DNA from 3 places in the Enterobacter sp. UPMP2060 genome. Region 2 is predicted to be linked to each of the others. Evidence: predicted binding sites of a transcription regulator. Region 2 holds the regulator's gene; each other region holds the start of a gene.
The links. Region 2 encodes LexA, which represses DNA repair genes until DNA is damaged. Its sites were predicted from a motif close to TNCTGTATGTACATACAGNA; they were not measured.
Positions count from the first base shown of each region.

Region 1: a site for LexA is predicted at 2,570-2,589, ahead of rmuC (DNA recombination protein RmuC). Genes of this name have one in related genera too.
Region 3: a site for LexA is predicted at 2,330-2,349, ahead of mutH (DNA mismatch repair endonuclease MutH). Genes of this name have one in related genera too.

Region 1 covers NZ_JBSKJQ010000015.1:15,424-20,672, forward strand. Annotated here, with positions in the region: gene ubiJ (ubiquinone biosynthesis protein UbiJ) at 1-233, opposite strand, end outside; gene ubiE (bifunctional demethylmenaquinone methyltransferase/2-methoxy-6-polyprenyl-1,4-benzoquinol methylase UbiE) at 247-1,002, opposite strand; gene rmuC (DNA recombination protein RmuC) at 1,069-2,526, opposite strand; gene udp (uridine phosphorylase) at 2,666-3,427, opposite strand; gene ACWKXN_RS20570 (dienelactone hydrolase family protein) at 3,683-4,489, shown strand; gene metE (5-methyltetrahydropteroyltriglutamate--homocysteine S-methyltransferase) at 4,536-5,249, opposite strand, start outside.
Region 2 covers NZ_JBSKJQ010000011.1:69,319-74,567, reverse strand. Annotated here, with positions in the region: gene plsB (glycerol-3-phosphate 1-O-acyltransferase PlsB) at 1-2,096, opposite strand, end outside; gene ACWKXN_RS18490 (diacylglycerol kinase) at 2,251-2,619, shown strand; gene lexA (transcriptional repressor LexA) at 2,728-3,336, shown strand; gene dinF (MATE family efflux transporter DinF) at 3,400-4,737, shown strand; gene ACWKXN_RS18475 (CsbD family protein) at 4,858-5,067, shown strand; gene zur (zinc uptake transcriptional repressor Zur) at 5,140-5,249, opposite strand, start outside.
Region 3 covers NZ_JBSKJQ010000006.1:223,115-228,363, reverse strand. Annotated here, with positions in the region: gene ACWKXN_RS14695 (NADP(H)-dependent aldo-keto reductase) at 1-929, opposite strand, end outside; gene ACWKXN_RS14690 (YgdI/YgdR family lipoprotein) at 1,061-1,279, opposite strand; gene mutH (DNA mismatch repair endonuclease MutH) at 1,408-2,100, opposite strand; gene rppH (RNA pyrophosphohydrolase) at 2,784-3,314, shown strand; gene ptsP (phosphoenolpyruvate--protein phosphotransferase) at 3,327-5,249, shown strand, end outside.

The sequences.
Region 1 (5,249 bases), on a different contig from region 2:
AGCACGCTCATGTGCGTGATGACCGAGCAGTCGGCTTCACCTTCCCACGCCCCCAGAACGTCAAGCTGGCGTTCGCTGAATACCAGCACAAGCGGCGTCGAGAACTCTTTTAAAACAATACGTAATACCTTTCCGTTAAGCCGCTGACGTGCAGCTTTCAGCGCAGGGGCGCGATACAGAAAAGCGTTCAGTACATTCTCGATGCCTGCGGAGACTAAGGGTTTAAAGGGCACGGGACACCTCCACTCAGAATTTGTAACCGCGATGCAGCGCGACGACACCCGCCGTCAGGTTGAAATATTCAACGTTCTCAAATTCCGCGTCCTGCATCATGGCTTTTAATGTGTCCTGATCCGGGTGCATACGGATAGATTCCGCCAGATAGCGGTAGCTTTCAGCGTCGTTAGCCACCAGCTCACCAATACGCGGCAGCACGTGGAAGGAATAGGCGTCGTAGGCTTTGCTCAGCGGCTCAATGATCGGTTTAGAGAACTCGAGCACCAGCAGACGTCCACCCGGCTTCAGCACGCGGTACATGGAGCGCAGCGCTTTTTCTTTATCGGTCACGTTACGCAGACCGAAAGAGATCGTGATGCAGTCAAAGGTATTGTCCGGGAATGGCAGCGCTTCAGCATTTGCCTGTACATACTCCACATTCCCCACCACGCCGATGTTACGCAGCTTTTCGCGTCCCATTTTCAGCATGGAGTCATTAATATCGGCGAGAACTACGCGACCGGTTTCGCCCACCAGACGGGAGAATTTCGCGGTTAAATCGCCCGTGCCACCGGCTAAATCCAGCACCGTTTGTCCACGACGTACGCCGCTGCAGTCAATGGTGAAGCGCTTCCACAAGCGATGAATGCCGAACGACATCAGGTCATTCATCACATCGTACTTCGCCGCCACGGAATGAAATACGTGGGCCACCATGTCAGCTTTCTGCGCTTTGGCGACAGTCTGAAAGCCAAAGTGCGTTGTGTCTTGTGAATCGTCAGCCATCTCAGAGCCTGCTTATCAGTAAAATGTTCGTGAAGTGTAACAGATTGGGCGCGTTTGCCCTACGTTTCAACCACCGCGAATGAAACGCGCTGGAGTCTCGTCTGGTGACAAATCCGCCGCTAACGTGTTGTCTTCACTGTTTGTATTTTGTTCATCAGAACCTTCTCGCAGGCGAAATTCGTCGTCCTGGGCGGTGGCCTGTTCGACCAATTCCGGATTAATCTCGCGTTTAACCTCAACCCCCAGGCTGCGGAATGATTCAGCCTGTGCCAGCAGATTGCCGCGTCCGGAGGCGAGTTTTTTCATCGCCTGGCGGTAGTTATCCTGCGCACGATCCAGGCTCTGACCGACTGAAGACATGTCGTCCACGAAGAGGCGCATTTTGTCGTACAGCTTGCTGGCGCGATCGGCAATCTGCTGCGCGTTGCGGCTTTGGTGCTCATAGCGCCACAGGTTCGCAATGGTGCGTAACGCCACCAGCAGCGTGGTGGGGCTGACCAGCATAATGTTATTTTTGAGCGCTTCGGTGATAAGTTCAGGCTGTCTGTCGAGTGCCAGCAGGAACGCGGGTTCTACCGGGATGAACATCAGGACATAGTCCAGCGAGCGCAGACCCGGCAGCTGCTGGTAGTCTTTTCTGCCAAGCAGGCGAATATGATTACGCACGGAGGCAATGTGCTCCTGCAGCGCAGACTCGCGGGTGTAGTCATCGTCCGCATTAAAGTAGCGTTCATACGCCACCAGCGTCATTTTGGCGTCAATCACCACATCTTTACCCTGCGGCAACCGCACAATCACATCCGGCTGCATGCGAGAGCGGGCATCGTTTTCGATACTCACCTGCGTTTCGTATTCGTATCCTTCGCGCAGACCAGAGGCCTCCAGCACGCGGGTCAGCACCACTTCTCCCCAGTTGCCCTGGATTTTGTTATCCCCTTTCAGCGCGCGGGTCAGGTTGACCGCTTCCTGCGCCATTTGCGCATTCAGCTGCTGAAGATTGCGAATCTCATGCGCCAGCGTGTGTCGCTCGCGGGCTTCCTGACCAAAGCTGTCCTGCACCTGACGACGAAAACCGTCCAGCTGTTCGCGCAGCGGCGTCAGCAGGCTGTTCAGGCTCTGGCGGTTCTGTTCGTCAACGCGGCGGTTGCTGTGCTCAAAAATTCGGTTGGCGAGGTTCTCAAACTGTTCGCTGAGGCGCTGCTCGCTGTTGATCATCTGGCGGATTTTGTCTTCCGCATGCAGCTGGGTGGATTCAAGGCGGGTAGTGACTTCGCGGAGATCGGCCTCCAGCGAGGTGTTAATGTCTCGCAGGTTACGCAGCTCGTTGTTGAGCAGTTCGCACTCGTCGCGCCAGTGTTCGCTCAAAGCAAGCTGCTGTTTTGCCGCGCTTAAATCGGCGACCATCTCTTCTCGCTCGGCCAACTGGTCGGCCTTCTGCTGCGCATGCTGGTAGCTGGAAATCAGCCAGCCAATCCCTAAGCCCACCAGCGCAATCACCGCGTAAATCAGGATCGAGATATCCACAATGCCCCCTGCATCAACGTATTACCCGCACAAAATAGAATTGTGCTGTATAAACGTCCAGTTTTAAAGGGTTTTCCTGCGAGGCGCTACGCAAAAAATAAAGGCCGAACGCGTCGGCCTTTGATTTCAGAAGAGAGGATTAGATCAGGCGACGCGCTGCTTCCACCACGATTTTCACTGCATGACTTTCGGTCTGCTTCATGGTTTCGGCGTTCGGGATCTCCTGCTGGGTGCGGTTGACGATCACGCCCGCCACCATACCGGCACGCAGACCCTGGCTTGCGCACATGGTCAGCAGCGTTGCGGATTCCATTTCGTAGTTCATCACGCCCATGGACTGCCACTCTTCCATTGAGCCTTTGAAACGGCTTACCACGCGGCCTGAGAAGGTGTCGTAACGCTCCTGGCCCGGGTAGAAGGTGTCGGAAGAGGCGGTGACGCCCACGTGGGTGGTTGCGCCCACGGATTTCGCAGCTTCAACCAGCGCGGTGGTGCATTCGAAATCAGCCACTGCCGGGAATTCCATCGGTGCAAAGTGTAGGCTTGCGCCGTCCAGACGAACGGACGCGGTCGTGACCAGCACGTCGCCGACGTTGATGTGCGGCTGGATAGCGCCAGTGGTACCAATACGCAGGAAAGTACGGATGCCCAGCTGTGCCAGCTCTTCAACAGCAATAGACGTAGACGGACCACCAATACCGGTAGAGCACACGATCACCGCTTTGCCATCCAGCTCTGCGCGCCAGGTGGTGAACTCACGATGGGCAGCCAGCTTGACCGGCTTATCCATCAGCGCGGCGATCTTTTCCACACGCTCAGGATCGCCAGGGACGATAGCGAGCGTAGCCCCTTGTAAATCGTTTTTGGTGAGGCCGAGATGAAAAACATCAGACTTAGACATAGGTGACTCCTCTGTGGGTCGGTTAGTCAGAAGAAGTAAAACGGTACTTTACAGAAGCAGTAAGCATATTTTCGTGACACACCTCACCATGAATGAAAATGATTACATTGAATTTCCATAAAAAAGTGATTCACATCACATTAACAAGTTATATCGCCAGGTGCTGCACAAAAGATAGACCGTTTAAGGCACTGTGAGTTGTTAACCTGGTGTCTATATTTACCTTTGCGCTAACTCATTGGTACGGAGAATGCCATGACTGAAAAAACCGGTTTTGCACCTGCTGCGGCCCCACATGCTTCAACCATCGTGTCGACGCCAGAAGCGGCAATTACCGCGGGCGAGACCTCCATTCCCTCGCAGGGGGAGAATATGCCTGCTTATCACGCACGGCCAAAATCGGCAGACGGTCCGCTGCCCATCGTGATTGTGATTCAGGAGATATTTGGTGTTCACGAACACATTCGCGACCTCTGCCGCCGACTGGCGCTGGAAGGGTATCTGGCCGTTGCGCCAGAGCTCTACTTCCGTCAGGGCGATCCGAACGACTACAGCGATATTCCAACACTGCTCAGCAACCTGGTCAGTAAAGTCCCGGACGCGCAGGTGCTGGCCGATCTCGACCACGTCGCCAGCTGGGCGGCGCGCAACGGCGGCGATCCGCATCGTCTTCTGGTCACCGGTTTCTGCTGGGGTGGACGCATTAGCTGGCTGTATGCCGCGCATAACCCGCAGCTCAAAGCCGCTGTCGCCTGGTACGGCAAACTGGTGGGTGAGAAAACGCTGAATTCACCGAAACATCCCGTCGATATCGCCACGGAGCTAAACGCCCCCGTGTTAGGGCTTTACGGCGGTCAGGACACCGGTATTTCGCTGGATTCGGTAGAGACCATGCGCCATGCGCTCCGTGCGGCCAATGCGAAGGCGGAGATCGTGGTGTATCCGGATGCCGGGCACGCGTTTAACGCCGATTATCGTCCGAGCTATCACGCAGAATCAGCCAAAGATGGCTGGCAGAGAATGCTGGCGTGGTTTAGCCAGTACGGCGGTAAGAAAGCGTAATAAAAAAAGCCCGGTGGCGGCTATGCCTTACCGGGCCTACGCATCATCAAGCCTGACGCAGGTTCTGCGCCGCCTTCACCATGTTCGCCAGCGCCGCGCGCGTCTCCGGCCAGCCGCGGGTTTTCAGTCCGCAGTCCGGGTTCACCCACAGGCGCTCTGCCGGAATGCGCTGGGCCGCTTTTTTCAGCAGGGCTTCAATCCACTCCACGCTCGGCACGTTCGGGGAGTGAATGTCGTACACGCCCGGCCCGATTTCATTCGGGTAGTCGAACTCTTCAAACGACTCCAGCAGCTCCATGTCTGAACGCGAGGTCTCGATGGTGATCACATCGGCATCCAGCGCGGCAATCGAATCCATGATGTCGTTGAATTCGCAGTAACACATGTGGGTGTGGATCTGGGTGTCGTCCTTCGCCACCGCGGCGTTGATGCGGAACGCCTCCACGCCCCACTGCAGGTAGGCATCCCAGTCGCTGCGGCGCAGCGGCAAGCCTTCGCGCAGGGCCGGTTCGTCAATCTGAATAATGCCAATGCCTGCCGCTTCCAGATCCGCCACCTCATCACGCAGCGCCAGGGCGATCTGTTTGGCGATGGTTTCACGAGTCACGTCTTCACGCGGGAACGACCAGCAGAGAATGGTCACCGGACCGGTGAGCATCCCTTTTACCGGCTTGTCGGTCAGGGACTGGGCATACTTCGCCCACTCCACGGTGATCGCTTCCGGGCGGCTGACGTCACCGATAACCACCGGCGGCTTCAC
Region 2 (5,249 bases):
AGCAGTTGCAGGGTTCGGGAACGCGACGGATTGATGTGCAGCTCGTCGTTTGAGACGGTGATCAGCCCCTGACGACGCAGCTCTTCCGTCAGTTTGTCCAGTTCGCCCGCCAGCTCGTCTTTGCTCCAGCGCAGGAACAGCTCCGCTTTCAGCATCGGATAGAGCGTCTCAACGTGACGCAATAGCTCCTGACGCGAAATACGGCGATGCTGGGTGATGATAGCCGCCATGAGCGACGGCAGCATCAGCATATGGGTGATGTTGTTGCGGTAGTAGGTCATCAGCACTGCCTGCTCGCGCGGCAGAATAATGATGTCGCCGATCGTGTCCTTTTCGACTTCAAACTTGTTCATCTGCAGCGCGTGATCGATAAGCTCACTGGCGGTAGCAGAAGGCACGGTTGAATCAACGGAATACGGCACGTTGCGCATCATGTCCAGATAGCAATCCAGCTGCTCCGTGAGCTGTTCGCGGGTCAGCGAGCGCTGACGCGAAGCCAGAAGCGCCGTACAGCACAGGTTCATGGCGTTAGCCGCACCGGCGTTGTTAATGCGCACCATCAGCTCGGACGCGATGCCGTTGACCGTTGGCGTCAGCCAGGCCGGACGAATCGCTTCGATAGGATCGATGGACTCGCGCCACTCGGGAACGTGATGGTTCAGATACGTCATCAGCGGCATCGGTTCGCCGAAGTTCACGTAGCCCTGACCGAGATTGCGTAGCTTGCTCAAGCCGCGCAGCATCTGCGGCAGGCTCTCTTTCTCTTTGGTCGCACCGCGCAGCTCTTTGGCGTACGTGCCCACTTCCATCACGTGCTCATAGCCAATGTAGATTGGCACCAGCGTGATTGGACGGGTTCCTCCGCGCAGCATCGCCTGAATGGTCATCGACAGCGTGCCGGTCTTCGGATCAAGCAGACGTCCGGTACGGGAACGACCGCCCTCCACGAAGTACTCCACGGAATAGCCGCGGCTGAACAGCTCGCCCAGATACTCGCGGAACACGGTGGAGTAAAGCTTGTTGCCCTTGAAGGTGCGACGGATAAAGAACGCGCCCAGGCGGCGGAAAATCGGACCTGCTGGCCAGAAATTCAGGTTGATACCGGCAGCAATGTGCGGCGGTACCAGCCCCTGGTGATAGAGCACGTAGGAAAGAAGCAGGTAGTCCATGTGGCTGCGGTGGCAGGGAACATAGACGATCTCATGGCCATCGTGCGCCAGCTGACGCACACGTTCGGCATTATGAACGTTGATGCCCTGATACAGGCGGTTCCAGGTAAAGCCGAGAATACGATCGGACAGGCGAATCATCTCGTAAGAGAAGTTCGCTGCAATCTCTTCCATCAGCGCAATGGCGTTCTGCTGGGCTTTCTCATGCGATATTTTCTTGCTGCGCGCTTCGTCTTCAACGGCGCGGGCAATCGCTTTGGAGGCCAAAAGCTTGTTGAACAGATCCTGACGCGCCGGGAGACGCGGCCCTACGGCAGCGAGGCGCTGGCGCGCGAAGTGCATACGCGCCACGCGCGCCAGTTTTTGCGCGATGATCTTGTCGGTACCGTGCTCGTCCGCCATACGACGCAGCGAAACGGAAGGGGAGAAACGCACAAAGCTGTCGCGTCCCAGCCAGGAGACCGCGAAGAACTTCTGGATGCCGTTAAGCATGCGCAGCGGCGGGTTCTCTTCACCTTTTTCACGGCCCGGACGACGACCAAACATCACCGACACCGGCACCATCTGCACATCCAGATCGGGGTTGCTGCGGTGCAGGTCAAGATAGTCGTGGAACAGCTTGATGGACTCTTCTTTTGGCGTGTAGTAGGTAAACACGCGCGGTCCACCGTGAATGAACACGTAGCGCGGCAGCAGCGTACCGTCAACTTCAAGCGGTTCAAGCGGGTCCGGTAAGTCATGCGCCAGACACTGGGCGCGAAGCGTCAGTAAGTCTGCCTTCGAGTTATAAGGCAAAACGTACATAATAGGACGCGAGGTATCGAGCCCCAATTCCAGCGCGGGTTCTGCTGGGATAGACTTGCTTTTTACCAGGATGCTTAATGGTAAATTAAGTAATTTGTAGTAAATTCGTGGCCAGCCGGACATAAACGATGTAAAGCCTCTGGTTAATAATGCAATTGCGGCGCAAGGATAACAGAAAGCGCGCAAAATTTCTGTTGTTACCCGTCATACTTCAGGCTGTAGCGAAACGCGCTACAGTTCCTGTTACTGACGCTTTTTTTCATAAAAGGTTCTTTTAATGGCCAATAATACCACTGGGTTAACGCGTATCATCAAAGCCGCCGGCTATTCATGGAAAGGTTTCCGTGCCGCGTGGATCAACGAAGCCGCCTTTCGCCAGGAGGGCGTCGCCGCTATCATCGCGGTGATCATCGCCTGTTTCCTTGATGTTGATGCTATTACCCGCGTACTTCTAATCGGTTCCGTGCTTCTGGTGATGATAGTGGAAATTCTTAATAGCGCTATTGAAGCCGTTGTTGATCGCATTGGTTCAGATTTCCACGAGCTTTCTGGCCGCGCAAAAGACATGGGCTCTGCTGCCGTGTTGCTGGCGATTATCACTGCCGTTATCACCTGGGTCACGCTGCTTTGGTCGCATTTCCGATGAGCCTCGAGGAATAATTAAGTCCCTGGTTTTTTGTGCAGTTTTTGGTTCCAAAATCGCCTTTGACTGTATATACTCACAGCATAACTGTATATACACCCAGGGGGCGGAATGAAAGCGTTAACGACCAGGCAGCAAGAGGTGTTTGATCTCATCCGGGATCATATCGGCCAGACGGGTATGCCACCCACGCGTGCGGAAATCGCGCAGCGTCTGGGCTTCCGTTCTCCGAATGCTGCCGAAGAACACCTGAAAGCGCTGGCGCGTAAAGGCGTGATTGAGATTGTTTCAGGCGCGTCACGCGGTATCCGCCTGCTGGTGGAAGAAGAGACGGGCATTCCGCTGATAGGCCGTGTTGCCGCCGGTGAGCCTTTACTGGCACAGCAACATATTGAAGGCCACTACCAGGTCGATCCTGGCATGTTCAAACCGAGCGCAGATTTCCTGCTGCGCGTTAGCGGTATGTCGATGAAAGACATCGGTATTCTTGATGGCGATCTGCTTGCGGTGCACAAAACGCAGGATGTGCGTAACGGCCAGGTAGTTGTCGCGCGCATTGATGATGAAGTTACCGTCAAGCGTCTGAAAAAACAGGGTAACACCGTTCAGCTGCTGCCTGAAAACAACGAGTTCTCCCCGATTGTGGTCGATCTCCGCGAACACAACTTCTCTATCGAAGGACTGGCGGTTGGGGTCATTCGCAACGGTGAATGGCTGTAATCTCTTCCTGACAGGCTATGGCGCCGCTGTAGCCTGCTTCATTCTCCACTCCCGGTATTTTTCATGTCACTGCTGACGGAATCAGATAAGGCATTGTGGCGTCTCGCTCTGCCGATGATTTTCTCCAATATCACCGTGCCCTTGCTGGGGCTGGTCGATACTGCCGTTATTGGTCATCTTGATTCGCCTGTTTATCTTGGCGGCGTGGCGATTGGCGCGACGGCAACCAGCTTCCTGTTTATGCTGCTGCTCTTTTTGCGCATGAGCACCACCGGGCTCACGGCACAGGCTTATGGTGCAAAAGATCCGCTGCGTCTGGCGCGCGCGCTGGTCCAGCCGCTGATCCTTGCGCTTGGCGCGGGAGTGTTAATCGTTTTATTACGTACGCCCCTGATCGACCTTGCGCTCCATGTTGTCGGCGGCAGCGAGGCGGTACTGGCTCAGGCGCGCCGTTTCCTTGAAATTCGCTGGCTCAGCGCGCCCGCCTCGCTGGCAAACCTGGTTCTGCTGGGGTGGCTACTGGGCGTGCAGTACGCCCGTGCGCCAGTGATTTTGCTGGTGGCAGGCAACCTTCTCAACATTGTGCTGGATGTCTGGCTGGTAATGGGCCTGCATATGAACGTGCAGGGCGCGGCGCTGGCGACGGCGATTGCCGAATACGGAACCTTGATTATCGGTCTGTGGATGGTCTGGCGCGTGCTGGCGATGCGCGGGATCTCCCTGGCGCTGCTCAAAACCGCATGGCGCGGCAATATCCGTAAGCTGCTGGCGCTCAATCGTGACATCATGCTGCGCTCGCTGCTGCTTCAGCTCTGCTTCGGCGCGCTGACGGTTTTCGGGGCCCGACAGGGGCCAGAAATCGTCGCGGTCAACGCGGTATTGATGACGCTGCTGACCTTTACCGCCTACGCGCTGGACGGATTTGCCTATGCGGTAGAAGCGCATTCCGGGCAGGCGTACGGGGCGCGCGAAAGCGGGCAGCTTAGGGACGTCTGGCGGGCAGCCTGCCGCCAGTCTGGGCTGGTGGCGCTGGTGTTCGGCCTGGTTTACGCCTGCTTTGGTGAGCAAATTGTCGCGTTGCTTACGTCTCTTCCTGCGCTGCGCGAGCTGGCGAGTCACTATCTCATCTGGCAAGTCATCTTACCGGTGGTCGGCGTCTGGTGTTATCTGCTGGACGGCATGTTTATTGGTGCGACGCGCGGAGCGGAAATGCGTAACAGCATGGCGGTCGCGGCGGCCGGGTTTGGTCTGACGCTGCTGACGCTTCCCTGGCTGGGTAATCACGGTTTGTGGCTGGCCCTGGCCGTTTTCCTCTCGCTGCGAGGGATATCGCTGGCTTTTATCTGGCACCGCCACTGGCAAAACGATACCTGGTTCCCTTCACGTCACGATATATCGTGACGGTTAAAGATTCCGAATATCAAATCAACTGCCGAATCCTTAACTACAATAATTATCACGTCCAGCAGAAAAGAACGTAACGGACGTTACGACCCGACGCTTAACTAAGAGGACACGATGATGAATAAAGACGAAATCGGCGGCAACTGGAAGCAGTTCAAGGGTAAAGCGAAAGAACAGTGGGGTAAGCTGACCGATGACGATATGACCGTCATTGAAGGTAAACGCGATCAGCTTGTCGGTAAAATCCAGGAGCGTTACGGCTACGCAAAAGACCAGGCGGAAAAAGAAGTGGGCGACTGGGAAAAACGCAACGACTACCGCTGGTAACCGGGCTATACCCGCAAGTACAAGGAAGTACACCCTGAGGGCGGCCATGAGCCGCCTTTGCTTTTACTACTGCTAACGCGGTTTTTTCTTCACAAGAATAGAGTGGTCGTGCTGACATGCGTCCTGATGGCGGCAGGCTTCCACTTCCACGCAGGCAGAGCACAGTCCGTGCGCTTCAATCA
Region 3 (5,249 bases), on a different contig from region 2:
GTCGCGCCCAGCAGGGTGCTGGCAACAAACTGCTGACGACGCACGAAGGCCAGCGCCATCTGTGCAGGGTCAAGACCGTGACGCTTTGCGATATCCACATAGGCTGCAACGGCTTTCTGTGTCTGCTCGCCGCTGTAGCGGGTAAAGCGGCTAAAGAGGGTATTTCTCGCCCCGGCCGGTTTCGCGCCGTTCAGGTATTTCCCCGTCAGCGTGCCAAAGCCGAGACAAGAATAGGCGAGCAGTTCCACTTCTTCATATTGCGTCACTTCGGCCAGACCCACCTCATAGCTACGGTTAAGAAGGCTGTACGGGTTCTGGATGGTGACGATACGCGGCAGATCGTGTTTATCTGCCAGGTGCAGATAGCGCATTACGCCAAAGGCCGTTTCGTTAGAGACGCCAATGTAGCGGATTTTTCCCGCGCGCTGGCACTCGGTCAGCGCTTCCAGCGTTTCCAGCAGCGTTACGGCGGGGGCGCTCTCATTCCAGCTGTAGCCGAGCTTACCAAAGCAGTTGGTTGGCCGCTGCGGCCAGTGCACCTGATACAGGTCGAGATAGTCGGTTTGCAGGCGCTTCAGGCTGGCGTCCAGTGCGGCGCGGATATTCTTGCGATCGAGGATCTGATTCGGGCGGATCCCGGTATCGTTGTTGCGCGCGGGGCCACTGACTTTTGAGGCAATCACCAGCTTTTCACGGTTGCCGCGTTTTGCCAGCCAGTTACCGACGTAGGTTTCGGTAAGTCCCTGCGTTTCAGGACGTGGCGGAACAGGGTACATCTCCGCGACATCAATCAGGTTAATCCCCTGGCTGACGGCGTAATCGAGTTGTGCATGGGCATCGGCTTCGCTGTTTTGTTCACCAAATGTCATCGTGCCCAACCCCAGTTGGCTAATTTCCAGAGCGCTGTGGGGGATACGGTGATAATGCATAGCCGGCTTCCTCAGTAGACTTATAGACCGCGTCAGGGCGTGCCCGACAAAGGAATATAAACATGGCAGAGGGGAAGCAAAAGGGGAAGAAAAAAATCAAAAAGGCCAGCAAGCGACTGACCTTTATCTGTTTATCGCTCGATAATTTGCGATACTTCGTCGCGATTGATCTGCATTTTATTGCCTTCCTGGTCGCGGTAGCTGACCAGACCGGTATCATCGTCGACTTCGGGTTTGCCGTCGGTCAGGATCATTCGACCATCTTTTGTCGCCATGACGTAATCGCTGCTACAGCCCGATACGGCAAACGCTAAACCGACTGCTGAAACTAACACTGCCCATTTTTTCATCGTTATCGTCCTCATCTGGCGCGTATCAAATCATAATCTAGTATTAACCCGATATGGCGACTTGAGGAAGCGGTAAAATCTTAAAAAGCAGTCGATTATGTTTGAGAGCTCGCAAAATAAGTAAAAAACTATGTTTTTAACAGGAAATGACGGGCAAGGAGTGCGCCGGTGAAATTCTTTTTGAGATAAAAACCGCGCGGTAACGTCAGTATCGGCTCACCCTTCGCGCCGATTGCCTCGGTAAGCGCTTTGCTGTTGGCCGCTTTCGGGCGCAATTGTAAAACTTCTCCGTGTCGGGCGGTGATGCGCTCTACCTGCCCAAGCACAATCATGTCCATCAGCTCCTCCCAGTCCAGACGCAGCTGTTGCTCCTCATCGTCGTTCGGGCTCCAGAGCAGCGGCGCGCCAACGCGACGGTCAGCCAGGGGGATCTGACGTTCACCTTCGACCGGTACCCACAACACGCGCTTCAGCTTGTGGCGAACGTGGCTGGTTTCCCACGTCACGCCGGTGTTGCCGGTTAGTGGCGCAACGCAGACGAAGGTGGTCTCAAGAGGCTTGCCCTGGCTGTCTATAGGGATGGTTTTTAACTCCACGCCAAGCGCTGCAAAATCCTGCTCGGGTTTGCTTCCTGCGCTGGCACCCAGCCACAGCTCAAGCAGCATGCCGATCCAGCCTTTATCCCGTTTCAGATCCTTCGGGATCTGAAGCCCTGCCATTGCCGCCAGCTCGCCAAGCGAAAAGCCTGCAAGACGCCGTGCCTGCTGTAGCAACTGACCTTCGCTGGATGGCGGTGAGAGCAAGGGTGTAAGCGGATGCATGAAGGTAACCTTTTGATTAAAAAATAAACTAAGAAATTGTCCCCTGTGGATAGAGTTTAACTATTTCTGTACCAATATTCCATGTCTATGATTTATATGTTTTTTTATTGGTTTGAAATCGTTTTGCCAGACTCAGAAAACCGGTTGTTCAAATCTGGTCACTGACAATGAACAGGATCTTACACCATGTTATCCACAGAAAAATGGGATAACTGGGCATAACCCTGACTACTGTTTCAATTTACAGCCTTGACGTGCGATGAAAATCGAATTTTCAAACAAATTGTGACTAACTTATTGGCACAATCTGTGGATAAAACCGACGCTGTTCGATCTTTCATCAGCACGACGATCCCTGACGTGACGATCGTCACGATATTCTGTTTTGTGCTCATGGAAATACATTTAACTATTTGAAAATAATTGCATTATCTAATTAAGGTGAAAAAGGGGAGACTGCATCGTTTGAGGTTGTTCATCGGTAATCAGACACTTCTTCACAACTATATCCACAGAAAAGGTGAATAAAATTCCCTTCACCACCTCTCATCTGTTTATAACTCAGCACTTATTTGTGAGTTATTCAAATGTTATTAGGTTGCAGCCCTGTAAGAGAGTGGTTTACCGCCTCCCTGTAGTGTGAAACAATCATTCATATATAAGGTTTAGTTTGGGGTAGTCCGGTGATTGATGACGATGGCTACCGCCCGAACGTAGGAATAGTAATTTGTAATCGTCAGGGCCAGGTAATGTGGGCCCGGCGATATGGTCAGCACTCCTGGCAGTTCCCTCAAGGCGGGATCAATCCGGGAGAGTCCCCAGAACAAGCGATGTACCGGGAGCTTTTTGAAGAGGTCGGTTTAAGCCGAAAAGATGTTCGCATCCTGGCTTCGACCCGCAACTGGTTGCGTTACAAGTTACCGAAACGTTTGGTGCGTTGGGACACAAAGCCGGTTTGTATCGGCCAGAAACAGAAGTGGTTTCTGTTGCAGTTGGTGGGCAACGATTCAGACATCAATATGCAAACCAGCAGTACGCCGGAGTTCGATGGCTGGCGCTGGGTGAGCTATTGGTATCCTGTTCGTCAGGTCGTGTCATTTAAACGCGATGTTTACCGTAGGGTGATGAAAGAGTTTGCAAGTGTGGTAATGCAGCTTCAGGAGATCCCGCCTAAGCCGCAGAGCGCACCTGCCTGGCGACGTAAAAGAGGTTAAGCTACGCAAATCATGCTCACCCGCTTGCGAGAAATAGTCGAGAAGGTGGCCAGTGCTCCGCGTCTGAACGAGGCGCTGAATATTCTGGTCACTGACATCTGTCTTGCGATGGAGACCGAGGTCTGTTCGGTGTATCTGGCCGACCACGATCGGCGCTGCTATTACCTGATGGCGACCCGTGGTTTGAAAAAACCACGTGGACGCACCGTCACGCTCGCATTTGATGAAGGTATCGTGGGCCTGGTTGGGCGGCTGGCTGAACCCATCAACCTTGCTGACGCGCAAAAACACCCCAGCTTTAAATACATCCCTTCCGTAAAAGAAGAGCGCTTTCGCGCTTTCCTTGGCGTGCCGATTATCCAGCGTCGCCAGCTGCTTGGCGTGCTGGTTGTCCAGCAGCGCGAGCTACGTCAGTACGATGAAAGCGAAGAGTCTTTCCTCGTCACGCTGGCCACTCAGATGGCGGCGATCCTCTCCCAGTCCCAGCTTGCCGCGCTCTTTGGTCAGTATCGCCATACGCGCATTCGTGCCCTTCCGGCATCACCAGGCGTAGCGATTGCGGAAGGCTGGATGGACGCCACGCTGCCGCTGATGGAGCAGGTTTACGAAGCCTCAACGCTTGATGAAGCGCTTGAGCGAGAGCGTCTTACCGCCGCGCTGGAAGAGGCGGCGAATGAATTTCGTCGTTACAGCAAGCGCTTTGCCGCAGGCGCACAGAAAGAGACGGCGGCCATCTTCGACCTCTATTCGCACCTGCTCTCCGACGCGCGTCTGCGTCGTGAGCTGTTTGCGGAAGTGGATAAAGGCTCGGTCGCAGAGTGGGCGGTTAAGAAGGTCATCGAAAAATTTGCCGACCAATTTGCGGCACTGACCGACGGTTACCTGAAAGAAAGGGCTGGAGATCTCCGCGCCCTGGGACAGCGTCTGCTGTTCCATCTCGATGACACCATTCAGGGGCCGAATGCCTGGCCAAAACGGTTTGTTCTGGTCGCCGATGAGCTCTCGGCAACGACGCTGGCTGAACTGCCTCAGGACAGGCTGGCCGGTGTGGTGGTGCGCGATGGCGCCGCCAACTCGCATGCCGCCATTATGGTGCGCGCGCTGGGTATCCCAACCGTTATGGGGGCGGATATCCAGCCGTCGGTACTGCACCGCCGTACACTGGTAGTTGACGGCTATCGCGGTGAGCTGCTGGTCGATCCTGAGCCAGTTCTGCTCCAGGAATACCAGCGTCTTATAAGCGAAGAGAATGAATTAAGCAAGCTGGCGGAAGATGACGTTAACCTGCCCGCACAGCTTAAGAGCGGTGAGCGGATCAAAGTCATGCTCAACGCCGGTTTAAGCCCTGAGCATGAAGAAAAGCTTGGCAGCCGCATCGACGGTATTGGCCTGTACCGTACTGAAATCCCGTTCATGCTGCAGAGCGGTTTCCCCTCCGAAGAGGAGCAGGTGGCGCAGTATCAGGGGATGCTGCAGATGTTTAACGACAAACCTGTCACCCTGCGAACCCTGGATGTCGGCGCGGATAAACAGCTGCCCTATATGCCGATCAGCGAAGAAAACCCGTGCCTGGGCTGGCGTGGGATCCGCATTACGCTCGATCAGCCGGAGATCTTCCTGATCCAGGTGCGTGCGATGCTGCGCGCCAACGCGGCGACGGGCAATCTCAGCATCTTACTCCCGATGGTCACCAGCATTGATGAGATCGACGAGTCCAGGCGACTGATCGAACGTGCAGGCCGTGAAGTGGAAGAGATGATCGGCTATGCGATCCCGAAACCGCGGATCGGGGTGATGCTTGAAGTGCCGTCTATGGTCTTTATGCTGCCGCAGCTGGCAAACCGTGTTGATTTTATCTCTGTCGGCACGAACGACCTGACGCAATATATTCTGGCCGTCGACCGTAACAATACCCGCGTCGCCAGTATCTACGAC